DNA from 2 places in the Paenibacillus sp. F411 genome. Region 2 is predicted to be linked to the other one. Evidence: riboswitches for the same ligand, from Rfam matches in the RefSeq annotation. Region 2 holds a riboswitch; the other holds the start of a gene.
What was found. Region 2 has a riboswitch for cobalamin ahead of metE (5-methyltetrahydropteroyltriglutamate--homocysteine S-methyltransferase). Riboswitches for the same ligand answer to the same signal wherever they lie in the genome.

Region 1 (6,479 bases), on a different contig from region 2:
CGATCGAAGTGTCTACACCAAAAATGTCTCTGAGCCGTTCCTCTGTCAGCATGTCCTGCGGCGTCCCTGCGCCTGCCGCCCGTCCATCCTGGAGCAGCAGCAGCTTGTCGCAGAATTGAGCCGCCAGATTCAGATCATGCAGCACGCTGATGATCGTAATGCCGCTCTCCTGGCGCCATTGTGATACCATTTCCATGAACTGCAGCTGATAACGGATATCGAGATAGGTTGTGGGCTCATCCAGCAGCAGCAAAGTCGGCTGCTGCGCCATCACCTTGCCGAGTGCTGTCCGCTGCCGCTGACCGCCGCTCAGCTCATCCACCGGACGGTTCTGCAATACCAGCAGATCCAGCTTCTCCATAATGGAGTCCAGTAACGGAGCAGGGTCGTGAGGTTCACGGCCCAGCCAGCCCTGGAACGGGTATCTGCCCATCTCCAGCACTTCCCGTACTGTAAAGCTTGTCGCGGGCAGCCCTTCCTGCTGCAGGACGGCAATGAAGCGAGCCAGTTCCTTGCGGCTGTGCTTGCGAATATTGCGGCCGGCTACAGTAACCGTGCCGCAGGAAGGCGTCTCTACACCGGAAAGAAGCTGCAGCAGGGTAGATTTTCCGCTTCCGTTCGGCCCGATCACCCCCCACCACTCTCCTGCCTGGACCTGCCAGTCCAGAGGCTGCAGCGCCATAACCTCGCCGTACCGTCTGCCGGCACCCTCAAGAGTAATCATTGCTGTCCCTCCCTGCGCTGCCTCCGGCTGCGATACAGCAGGTAGGCAAAGAACGGAGCACCGATGAAGGCCGTCACGACACCAATCGGTATCTCAGACGGAGCCAGCAGCGTTCGGGCCGCCGTGTCGCTCCAGACCATGAATACCGCCCCGCCTAAGGCAGAAAGCGGAATAATGATCCGGTAATCCGACCCCGTCAGCAGGCGGATCATATGCGGAATGACAAGCCCGACGAAGCCGATCACGCCAGATACGGACACAGCAGCAGCTGTCAGCAGGGTAGCCACCACGAGCACGCTTCCCTTTAACCGATCCACATTCAACCCCGTATATGCAGCCTGGCGCTCTCCTAGTGCCAGCAGGTTTAAGGCTCTCGACCGGCTCCATAAATAAATCAGGCCCGCTGTGAAATAAGGCAGCAGCACCAGAATATACGTCCAGCCCCGCAGGCTGAGGCTGCCCAGCGTCCAGAATAAAATATCATTCATCGTATCTCGGGACATAATCGTCAAGAAAGACACCACCGCTCCCAGAAAGGACTGCATAATGACACCAGCCAGGATCAGCCCGTGCGTTGGAAGCTTGCCCTGTTCCCTCGATAATGCCAGCACGATCCACAGCGTTACAGCGCCAGTGACAAATGCAACGAGCGGCAGTGTCCATGCCCCCGCAAAGGAATACTGCATACCGTAAAAAATAAGCAGCGCTGCGCCCAGTGACGAGCCGGAGGCCACGCCCAGTGTAAACGGGTCCGCAAGCGGATTACGCAGCACTCCTTGAAAGGCCGCCCCTGCCGTTGCCAGGGATGCACCCACCAGCATGCCGAGCAGTATACGGGGTAGACGCACCTTCATAATAATTTGTTCCGCCGAGGACTCCCAGGCTGTCGGAAACCGCTCTGCCAGACCGGGAACCCGCTGAAGCAGCATGGCTCCGATCTGCCCGGCAGGCAGATGAACGGAGCCGATACCCAGGCTGACCACAAGGGTCAGCACCAGAAGCAGCAGTCCCGCTATCGTATAGCCTGCCAGCTTGGAATTCACGGAGTCATCAAATCCGGATAGATCGCCTTAGCTACTTCAATCAGGCCCTGCGTAACACGAGGTCCCGGGCGGCTAATCAGATTGTCGTCCAGCTTGAACAGCTGTCCGTCCTGAATGGCCTGGATTTGATCCCAGCCGCTGCGAGATTGAATGAGCTGATCTAAAGACTGGTTGTTCTCATCCATGACATTTGCGGAATATAGAATGACATCAGGATTCGCAGCAATAATGTTCTCTTCACTTACCTCAAACCAGCCTTCTGCCTCGCCCGCCGCATTGATGGCATTGCTCAGCTTCAGCATTTCATCCAGGTAAGTTCCGCTGCCTACTGTCCAGCCCGGTGAAAATTCAACATACACGGTCTTCTTGTCTTCTTCCTTCACGTCTTTTACCGCGTTCTTCACCATGTCCAGCTCCTGCTGCATCTGATCGGTAATTTCCTTGGCTTGGGCCTTACGGTCTGTAATCTCTCCGACCAGCGCGATATTGTCCATCACTTCAGCAATGGTCTTGGGATCATTGACGAACAGCTTGACATCCAGATCACGAAGCTTGTTGATATTATCCTCATTCATGGCAGCCGTGAACACTACATCTGCTCCAGATGCCACAATCGCCTCTACATCCATCTCATATCCGCCCATCTTGGGCTTGGACTTCGCCGCCTCCGGGTAATCGTCCACCTCGGACACACCAACGATCTGCTCATCAAGGCCGAGCGCAAACAGCTTCTCGGTTTCAGACGGAGACAAGGAAACTACCTTCGCCGGTGCCGCTTCGAATGTCATTTCGGTCCCGGTCGCATCCTTCACCGTTAACGGATAGACGGTCTTGTCGGCTTCGCTGTCTTTGCCCTCTTCCTTCTGGGTCTCATCGTTATTGGCTTCACTTCCCTGTGACTGCTCTTGCTGCGCCGGCTGTGTCTCGTTCTCTTCGGCCGGGCTTGTGCACGCCGCCAGCATCATAGCCAGCATCATCGTCATCAAGAGCGTGGATCCGAACTTTAACATCTTGTTCATTGGTTTCTCTCCCCTTATTTGTATAATTTCGAGATATACAGCTTGCTCCACTTTAACATCATTCATCTGGCGTTTCGGATTTGGACCGCAAAAAACCCCTGACTCCTCGTTAAAGAATCAGGGGTTACGTTATTGGATCGGTACACCGGCATAAAGCCGGGCGAAACACCTCCTGCTGTTACTTCACAGCCAGGATCTGTTCCACTGCATGCACGGCAGCTCCAAACGTAATCCTCTCCTCGAAGGACCGTCAGATCATCACGCAAGGCAGGTCTCCTGACTTGCAGGTGGTGCTTCTCCCCCGCCTTCCCGAGCCTAGTGCTACAGCCAGTGGCATCGTGGGGGAGTCTCCTGCTTTACAGTGGCGGGACCGTGCCGGAATTCCACCGGCTTCCCTTTTCACCCGAGGCTAACGATTTAAAGGTTAAGCCCGGGACCTCGCATGTATGTGTATGGATTATCTGGTTTGATATACAAGCTTGTTCTCTGTTGTGAATTATAGGACATCTGGACAAGCCTTACAACCATTATCTACTCGGGGGCACTGCCTGGAAAGAGTTGCTGCTCCGGCAGCAGCGCTCCCGGAGAGGGCGCAGAACGCTGTTCCAGAAGCAGCATGCGGTTCCCCTTATGCGGGGGCTTGACATGGATGCTTCCTCCTCTCTGCACATCCCCTGCCCCATAAAACACCTCACTAACCACCGTGCTGTCTCCCCGGGCAGTCAGGACCAGCCCGCGATCTGCATGATGAAGGCCATCCTGCCCCTCCAGCTGAAATACAGGCACCTGTGCCTCCAGCTGATGATAAGCCCTGAAATCTGATTTCGTCAGCCTTGAAGCTGCTCCCGTAATGCCGGAGCTAGAACGCTTCACCCACAGCACGGCTGTACTTTGCGCCGGAAGGATCACCTTGGCGTCGAAGTCTTCGCCGCTTCTAACAGACAGCTCTGTTGAGTATGCCCCGAACACATAATAAAGAGCATACCGCTCATTGAAATCAACCGCTTCCTCCGACATGTTCACAATCTCCACGAATTCAAATAAATCAGCCCCGCCCGCGCCTTCAATCACACCATGGTGAGAGCGGTCATCGGGATATACCTCCGTAATATATACCGGCATGGCTGTAACAGAGCTTGCGGTAAGCTCCCGCGGAAGGTGGGGCTCCGCTTCCGCTGCCCGCAAAGCACCCTGAAACAGGAGGAGGCCCAATACACTGAGAAGTCCAAGTGTGCGCGCTCCTATTTTTCTGTCCAGCAAATACGTCGCCTCCTGTCATCCTTTCGTTTCTACCAGTTAACAGGACGAACATGAGGTGTGTGTTAATTCTGATGGCGATCTGTATGAAGCTTTTGACAGGAAAGGCATGGCGTTCTGGATCCCTCTCTCGTATGGCTTTGCCCTTGAAGCGGGTCTTCGTTTACAATAGAACCTGGACAAGACTGAATAAGCGGAGGCGTAACCTATGCTGTTTATTGATAATCAAGGAATCCATGATCCCGCCATCAATCTGGCGATTGAGGAATATGCGCTGAAGCATCTTCCTATGGACGACAGCTATCTTCTGTTTTACATCAACCAGCCATCTATCATTATCGGCAAGCATCAGAATACGATTGAAGAGATTAACCAGGAATACATCCGCGATCACCGGATTCAGGTCGTACGGCGTCTGTCCGGCGGCGGAGCAGTCTACCATGATCTGGGCAATCTGAACTTCAGCTTTATTACGAGGGATGACGGACAATCTTTCCACAACTTTTTGAAGTTCACACAGCCGGTCATTGATTTTCTGCAAAAAATGGGCGTTCCTGCCGAGCTTAGCGGCCGCAACGATCTGCAGGTCGGGGAGAAGAAAATTTCTGGCAACGCCCAGTTCTCCACGCGCGGCCGTATGTTCAGCCACGGCACCTTGATGTATGACTTGAACCTGGATGACGTACAGGCCTCCCTGAATGCCAATCCGGAAAAGTTCAAATCCAAGAGCACCAAGTCGGTCCGCAGCCGTGTAGCCAACATTAAAGAACTGCTTGGAACGGATATGACCATTGAGCAATTCCGGGCAGAACTGCTGCGCTCGATCTTCGGCATGGAGCCGGACCAGGTTCCGCAATATGTGCTGCAGGAGAAGGACTGGGACATGATCCATCAGATCTCCAGGGAACGGTATCAGAGCTGGGACTGGAATTACGGACAGTCGCCAGAGTCTAATGTGAAGCATGCCCGCAAGTTTCCCGTAGGCATCATTGACATTCGGATGAATATTAAAGACGGACATATTGCGGAGATCAAGATTTACGGCGATTTCTTTGGTGTCGGGGATGTTGCAGACATCGAGGATGCACTCCGGGGCAAACGGTATGAGGAGAATCAAATCAGAGAAGCCCTCTCTCCCTTTAACGTCAAGCACTACTTCGGGAACCTCGCTCAGGAAGACCTGATTGGGCTGATCTTTCTGGAGGAATAACAGATAGATCCTGCAAGAGACTATAATAGGCTGCCCCGGAACCAACATTCCGTGAGGCAGCCTATTATGTCTTTAGTACCCATGTGGGCACGGATTGCAGCATGCTGAAGGGCAGATTAAGCGATGAATACATACCATAACAGGACAAAGGTCAGAATCATGCATATATTCTCCACCATATTGCCCCATTTCGTTCCTGTACTCATCAGCTTCAGCTTCAGCCTTAGCTTCAGCGGCGGCAGGGGGCGAATCCCCCGATTCGTCAGGGTATCTGCGGCCAGATGCAGGGCATAGGACAAGGCGCCGGCGACCCAGAGGCTCGTTCCATGCTCCGCATTCTGAGCTGCAAAATACAGCAATGCTCCCCAGCCTGCAACAGCGTACAGGCTATGTGTCAGTCCCCGGTGCGAGACTAGTGAGCTGATCATCAGCACACAGCCGGCAATCAGGTTCCACGGGTTGAAGAACTGACCAAATTGCACCAGCCCCAATCCGATCATAAACATGACAATATGGCGAAGCGTCCGGCCCGGTAAAAAGGATACGACCGCAATCAGGCCTCCCAGCGCCAAATTCCAGGGAGAGAAGGCAGCTCCGTAAAAATAAATAAACGCCGCTCCGGCAATCAGCGCCAGCTGCAGCACACGGAGCAGCCCTGTAGGGATGGCCGTGCGGACCAGGATCGAATTCGGTTCATCAATATCCGGCAGCAGTGAGCTCACCACGGCTACCGCCGCCGCGGGGAGCGTGACGGGAATACCGGCCAGCCCCATTACAGAGAGGGTGACTCCGGTGCTGATGACCAAGTGGGCTCTTCCCATCATAGCTATAAATTCCTTTCCTTACCGTGCAGTCTTTCGTACAGCATATATGAGAATATACGTTCGATTTCATTAGTATAGCAATCGGCGCGCCTATTTGTCTACCCTTGTCCTGCGTAAGAGAATGGGATACAATTTGATCAAATTGTGTGCTTAGAGAATACTACGTGGATAGGAGTACACATTGCCAGATCAAGAGAGGAGCAATCATAATGACGCAGTATAAATTAATAGCTATTGATATTGACGATACACTGATTAATGATGAGAAGGAGGTCACCCCCGGAGTTCAGCAGGCTTTGGAGCAGGCTGTAGCCAAGGATGTTGTCGTGACTCTGGCCACCGGACGGGCTTATGCCTCCGCACAAAAGATTGCCCGCCAAACCGGGCTAAATGTTCCCATCA
Region 2 (6,479 bases):
CACTGGTGAAGGCTCAAATGAGCAATCTTACAGCATCGCAATTTCCCAGTATGTAGAGCATCCGTCACTGGATGCAACCAGAGAAGGAATTCTGGCGGCGCTGAAAGACAATGGCATCACCGAAGACGATAACCTGAAGGTCGATATGAACAATGCGCAGGCGGACCCGACGAATAATCTGTCCATTGGTCAGAAGCTGAAGAATACTGACGCTGATCTTGTGCTTGCGATCGCTACACAATCTGCAATTGTCGTAAAAGAGAATGTTACCGACAAGCCGGTCCTGTTCGCAGCAGTTACTGATCCCGTGGATGCGAAGCTGGTTTCCGATCTGAAGCAGCCGGGCGGCAATGTTTCGGGCGCATCGGACACGAACCCGGAAGCAACAAAGCAGCTGATGACCTTTATCCATGATCATTTTCCAGAAATCAAAACGGTCGGCTTGATCATTAATGAGGGCGAGGCTAACGCGGTAGTCATGTCCAAGACTGCGGAGGAAGCCCTTTCGGAACTCGGCATGACCCTGATCAAGGCCCCGGTAACGAACACCTCGGAGGTGAAGCAGGCAGCCGAGTCGCTCGTAGGGAAGGCAGACGCCTTCTTCATTACACTGGATAACAATGTCGTCAGCGGTGTGGATACAATCATCCAAACTGCGAAGGAGAACCAGATTCCGTTCTTTTCCAGTGACCGCGATACCGTTGAGAAGGGCGCCATTGCTACGGTAGGCTTCAAATATTTTGACCACGGCTACCAAGTGGGATTAATGGCCGTTGAGGTGCTGAAAAATGGCAAGCAGCCGGCAGAGATGGAGGTTACCTTCCCGGATAAGCTGGACTTGATCCTGAACGTCAAGGCAGCAGCGGACTACGGAATTACGATTTCGGATGACATGAAGCAGGAAGTGAAGGATCCGGAGAATAACATTATTGAGTAAATAGTGAGGCGCGGGAGCTGAAACTGCCCGCGCCTTCCTTAATCCTGAAGGAGGTTTCCACATTTGTTTGACTTCATCTTTGATTTTATAAGCAACCTGGATGGTCCGATTGAATTGGGATTGCTGTATGCGCTTATGGCACTTGGCGTGTATATTACGTTCCGCATTCTTGACTTTCCGGACCTGACGGTAGACGGGAGCTTCACGACAGGCGCGGCCATCGCGGCGGTGATGATTACTCACGGTGTGAATCCCTGGATTTCGACGCTCGCGGCATTCGGCGGCGGCATGCTCGCCGGTGTCTGCACAGGGCTGCTTCATACGAAGGGTAAGATTAATGGACTGCTGTCCGGTATTATTATGATGATTGCCCTGTACTCCATTAATATGCGTATTCTGGGCAAGCCGCTGATTTCTTTAAGCGGCAGTGACGACATCTTTTCCACATGGGATCCGCTTTGGCTGATGCTGATCATTGTCGTCGCGGGCAAGCTTTTGCTGGATGTTTTTTTTCGGACGGATCTGGGCCTTGCGCTTCGCGCGACCGGGGACAATGCCCGGATGATCCGCAGCTTCGGCGTTAACACTGACATGACCAAGATTCTGGGCCTAAGCCTCTCCAATGGTCTGGTGGCGCTGTCGGGCGCGGTGGTTGCGCAGCAGTCAAGCTTTGCTGATATTTCGTCCGGCATTGGCATGATCGTGATCGGACTCGCCTCCGTCATCATCGGTGAAGCCATCCTGGGGACGGGATCGATCTTTCGCACTACGCTGGCGGTTGTGGTCGGCTCTGTGATTTACCGAATTGTGGTCGCTCTGGCCTATGAAATTGACTGGCTGGAATCGTCCGATCTGAAGCTGATCACCGCTTTGATCGTTATTATCGCGCTGGTAGTTCCAACCGTTCGCCGATCAATGAGGCAGCGCTCAATGGCGCGCAGGCGATCAGAAGAAATTCTGTCGGGTTCCGGCAATGGAGGTGCTTGATTGTGCTGAAGATGAATCATGTATCCAAGCTGTTTAATCCCGGCACTGTTGATGAAAAGGTGGCTCTGATGGACATCCGCCTGGACATGAAGCCTGGCGATTTTGTAACGGTCATTGGCAGTAATGGGGCGGGTAAATCAACGCTCATGAATATCATCTCGGGCGTGATGAAGCCGGATGCCGGTGAAGTAAGCATCGACGGACATTCAATCTCCCATCTTCCCGAGCACCGCCGAAGCCGCTGGATCGGCCGGGTGTTTCAGGATCCGATGGCGGGAACGGCGCCCAATATGACCATTGAGGAGAATCTGGCGATGGCCTACCGCCGCGGAGCCTCCCGGGGCTTCAGCGTTGGCGTTACCTCTTCTCGGCGAGCCATGTTCAAGCAGGAGCTGGAACGGCTTGGCATCGGGCTGGAGCATCGCTTGCGGGCCCGTGTCGGACTCTTGTCCGGCGGCGAGCGTCAGGCGCTCAGCCTGCTGATGGCTACCTTTACCAGACCTCAGATTCTGCTGCTGGATGAGCATACAGCGGCGCTGGATCCTGCGAGAGCCGAGCTGATCACAAAGCTGACGAATGAAATTGTGCGAGATATGAACCTCACAACATTAATGGTGACGCACAACATGGAGCAGGCCATTCGTCTCGGAAACCGTCTGATCATGATGAACAAAGGAGAAATCATTCTGGATGTGGATGAAGAACGGAAGAAGGGATTAACGGTAGAGCAGCTCCTCGGCGAATTCGAGAATATTAGCGGCCACAAGCTCGCTGATGACCGCATCATGCTGGGAACCCAATAAGCACGCTCTAATCGTGGCCGGACTGGATCGTTTGGTCGGCACCTGGGAAGTCCCGAGGATCGTTTTCGTGCAGCTCCCGGTTCTCATAATCAAAACGGTTCGGCGGCCGCTGCTCCTCACGCCAAGGCGTACTTTTACCCATGGAAGCCTCAAGTGAAGATCCATAAGGACCATCTGGAAACTCTTCAGCCACCGTATCATTGCGCTGGGATTCCACAGTAGAAAGATCGACATCGTAATGGGAGGATGTGTCTGGAATCTTTTTCATCATGTACCTCCTGTATTAAGCAGAGTTGTAGAAAGTATAGCCGGTATCCGGCATATTATTCAGAGGCTCTGCAGCAATCTGCTATGAGCTATTGAAACCGCTCCTTGTCTTTGAGGGTCCCAAACGACACTGCCCTCATATTGACAGGGGCGGTTTTTGGCGCTTTACCGACGATCTATGGTGTCCGGAGTAAAACATCTTCTTTTGGTTTAATGTATTAGGTAAAAAGTAGCGAAGGAGATGGAGATCAGAGATGAAGGACTGCATCATTGTTGGTGGCGGAATCGCAGGCCTCCAGGCTGCAATTCAGTTAGGGAGATATGTGGATTATGACGTTTTGGTCATTGATCAGGGACAGGGCCGTTCGACGCTCTGTAAGAAATATAACAATATATTGGGCTGGACTGAGGGGATTTCCGGTGAAGAGCTGCGCCGGCGGGGACGTCAGCAGGCGAAATCCTTCGGGGTAGCGTTCGCGGAGGACTCTATTGAATCCGCTCAATCTACGTCAGACGGCTTTATCTTGAAGGGAGCGCAGGGTTCACGGTATGAAGCCAGAACGCTGCTGCTAGCGACCGGCTTGAGTGACCGTATTCCGGAAATCGAGGGCCTGTATCCAACGCTGGGAGAGAGTGTCTATGTGTGTCCAGACTGTGATGGCTACGAGATTCAGGACCGGAGAACGGTTGTGCTGGGCTCCGGCTCATCCGGGGCGGGCATGACACTCTTGCTGCGGGAGCGGACGAAGGACCTGATCTATATCAATCACGAGCAGACTCCGGTAGATCAGGAATTGCTCTCGTCCATGGAAGCTTACGGCATACAATATATGGAGCAGCCTGCTGCAAAAATCCTGCAGGAGCAGGGGAGCCTGAAGGGGGTTCAGCTCCAATCGGGAGAAATGATAGAGGCCGAGCGCGGCTTCGTCTCTTTTGGCGGCAATCAGGTGCATTCCGGACTTGCGAAGCAGCTCGGGGCAGAGCTGGCGCATAACCGCCATGTCATCACAGACCCCCGCACCAAAATGACGACAGCTGAGCATGTATGGGCTGCCGGGGATCTCGCCGTACATTCCGAGCTGGCTACAGCTGCGATGGGAGACGGGGTTATCTCTGCCATATGGATTCACAAAGCGCTGAAGAAGCTCAAAGCCTCTTCGTAAAAGGTACGTTTTCAAGAAAAAAGCCTATAAAACTATTAAATCCGATAAATAACATCGGAAAAGTAAAAAATAGATTGCCATTTTCTTGGATGTGTATTATGATGTTCTAAATTGTAGCCCGCTATAATTGAACTCTACAACTTTATATGAGAGAAACAGGTGCGAAAGAGAGTACTCTTTTGCTTAAAAGGGAAGACCGGTGTAAATCCGGCGCGGTCCCGCCACTGTAACGGAGAAGCAGCCTGGCCATTAAAGTCACTGATCGGCATCCTTGTCGATTGGGAAGACGGCCAGATTGCGATGATCCCGAGAGCCAGGAGACCTGCCTGTTTCGAAAACACTGCAATACCTACGGGAGATAGGGAGGTGTAAGAAGCACGCAGCTTTCATTTCAGGCGGGCATCTTTACCTATGTCTTTAGGTGAGGATGCCCTTTTCTTGTTTTTTTTTACACAAAGCAGTTACATTGGGTTAATATTTGGGGAGGGGAAACTATGACAAACGTACAAAGTGCAAGCTTGGGGTATCCAAGAATCGGAGAGAACCGAGAGTGGAAGAAAGCATTGGAGGCATTCTGGGCCGGAAAGCTGGAGGAGCAGGAGTTTCTGCAAACGATGAAGTCTATTCGCCTGAAGCATCTGAAACTGCAGCAGGAGAAAGGGATTGACTGGATTCCGGTCAATGATTTCTCCATGTACGATCATGTGCTGGATGTGTCGTTTATGTTCGGACTCATTCCACAGCGCTTTGACAGCCTGGGCGATAAGCCGTCCCTGAAGCATTACTTCGCGATGGCTCGGGGCAGCGATAATGCCACAGCCTGTGAAATGACGAAGTGGTTTAATACCAATTATCACTATATTGTGCCGGAACTCGGAGAGAAGCAGCCGGTGCTGGTTCACAACCGTCCGCTGGAGGCGTATCTGGAAGCGAAGCAGGAGCTTGGCATTGAAGGCAGACCGGTGCTTCTCGGGCCTTATACTTTTGTCCAGCTGTCCAAGGGGTATCAGCCGGAGCAGCGTCAGCAGGTTCTGGATGGGATTCTTCCACTGTACGCTCAAGTGCTCGCAGAGCTGCAGGCTGCCGGCGTGCAATGGGTTCAGCTGGATGAGCCGGCCCTGGTGACGACGCTGCCGGAAGAGGATCTGGCCAGCTTGAACCGAATTTATAGCGAGCTGCGCTCGGCTGCTCCACAGCTGAAGCTGATGCTGCAAACGTATTTTGATGCGTTGGAGTATTATCCTGCGGTGACTCAGCTTCCAGTTGACGGCATCGGCCTGGATTTTGTTTATGGCAAAGCAGACAATATCCGCGCGCTGGAGCAGCATGGCTTTCCGCAAGACAAGGTGCTGGGAGCGGGGATCATTGACGGACGGGGTATCTGGAGAGCGGATCTCAATAGCGAGCTGAATCTTCTGGAGACCATTGCCAAGCAGGTGGCTCTGGACCGTGTCTTGATTCAGCCGTCGAGCAGCCTGCTCCACGTGCCAGTGAGCACAAAAGGGGAAAGCAAGCTGGAGCCTGTTCTTCTGGACGCCCTTGCGTTCGCAGAGGAGAAGCTGGACGAAATTAGGATTCTAAAGCAGGCGTTGCAGCAAGGAAGAGAAGCCCTGCAGCAAGAGATTGATATCGCTGAAGCGGCCGTGAAGACCTTGAATCAATCACTGCATCGCCAGAAGACCCATGTGCAGCAGCTTGTCGCGAACCGGCATGAGGAGCCGTCCAGCCGTACTTCGCCGTTTGAGATTCGTTTTGACAAGCAGCAGGAGAAATGGCAGCTCCCCTTGCTTCCAACGACGACCATTGGCAGCTTCCCGCAAACAACGGAGGTTCGTAAAGCGCGTCAAAGCTGGAGAAAGGGTGAATGGTCTCAAGAGCGGTACCAGACGTTCATTCAGGAGGAGATTGCCAAGTGGATCAAGATCCAGGAGGACATCGGGCTCGATGTGCTGGTGCACGGCGAATTTGAGCGTACAGATATGGTTGAGTTTTTCGGAGAGAAGCTGGGCGGGTTTGCCTTTACCTCCGGCGGCTGGGTGCAATCCTATGGCTCGCGCTGCGTGAAGCCTCCGGTCATTTATGGCGATGTGGAATTTCTGAAGCCGATGACGACGGAAGAAACCGTGTATGCTCAATCTCTGACCACGAAGCCCGTCAAAGGCATGCTTACCGGTCCGCTGACCATTCTGAACTGGTCCTTTGTGCGCAACGATATTCCCCGTGAGGAGACGGCATTCCAGATTGCATTTGCACTGCGTCAAGAGGTTGAAGCCTTGGAGCAGGCAGGGATTGAAATGATTCAGGTTGATGAGCCGGCGCTCC

Region 1: it holds a riboswitch for cobalamin, as region 2 does, so the genes downstream of both, JJQ72_RS05575 (ABC transporter substrate-binding protein) here and metE (5-methyltetrahydropteroyltriglutamate--homocysteine S-methyltransferase) in region 2, are expected to answer to the same signal.

Annotation. Positions count from the first base shown of each region.
Region 1 covers NZ_JAGFIP010000004.1:12,773-19,251, reverse strand. The annotation lists gene JJQ72_RS05585 (ABC transporter ATP-binding protein) at 1-724, opposite strand, end outside; gene JJQ72_RS05580 (FecCD family ABC transporter permease) at 721-1,767, opposite strand; gene JJQ72_RS05575 (ABC transporter substrate-binding protein) at 1,764-2,786, opposite strand; cobalamin riboswitch at 3,036-3,242, opposite strand; gene JJQ72_RS05570 (lamin tail domain-containing protein) at 3,318-4,046, opposite strand; gene lplA (lipoate--protein ligase) at 4,252-5,253, shown strand; gene JJQ72_RS05560 (metal-dependent hydrolase) at 5,370-6,077, opposite strand; gene JJQ72_RS05555 (Cof-type HAD-IIB family hydrolase) at 6,287-6,479, shown strand, end outside.
Region 2 covers NZ_JAGFIP010000007.1:99,596-106,074, forward strand. The annotation lists gene JJQ72_RS09555 (ABC transporter substrate-binding protein) at 1-937, shown strand, start outside; gene JJQ72_RS09560 (ABC transporter permease) at 1,013-1,924, shown strand; gene JJQ72_RS09565 (ABC transporter ATP-binding protein) at 1,927-2,727, shown strand; gene JJQ72_RS09570 (hypothetical protein) at 2,735-2,995, opposite strand; gene JJQ72_RS09575 (NAD(P)/FAD-dependent oxidoreductase) at 3,249-4,157, shown strand; cobalamin riboswitch at 4,298-4,501, shown strand; gene metE (5-methyltetrahydropteroyltriglutamate--homocysteine S-methyltransferase) at 4,652-6,479, shown strand, end outside.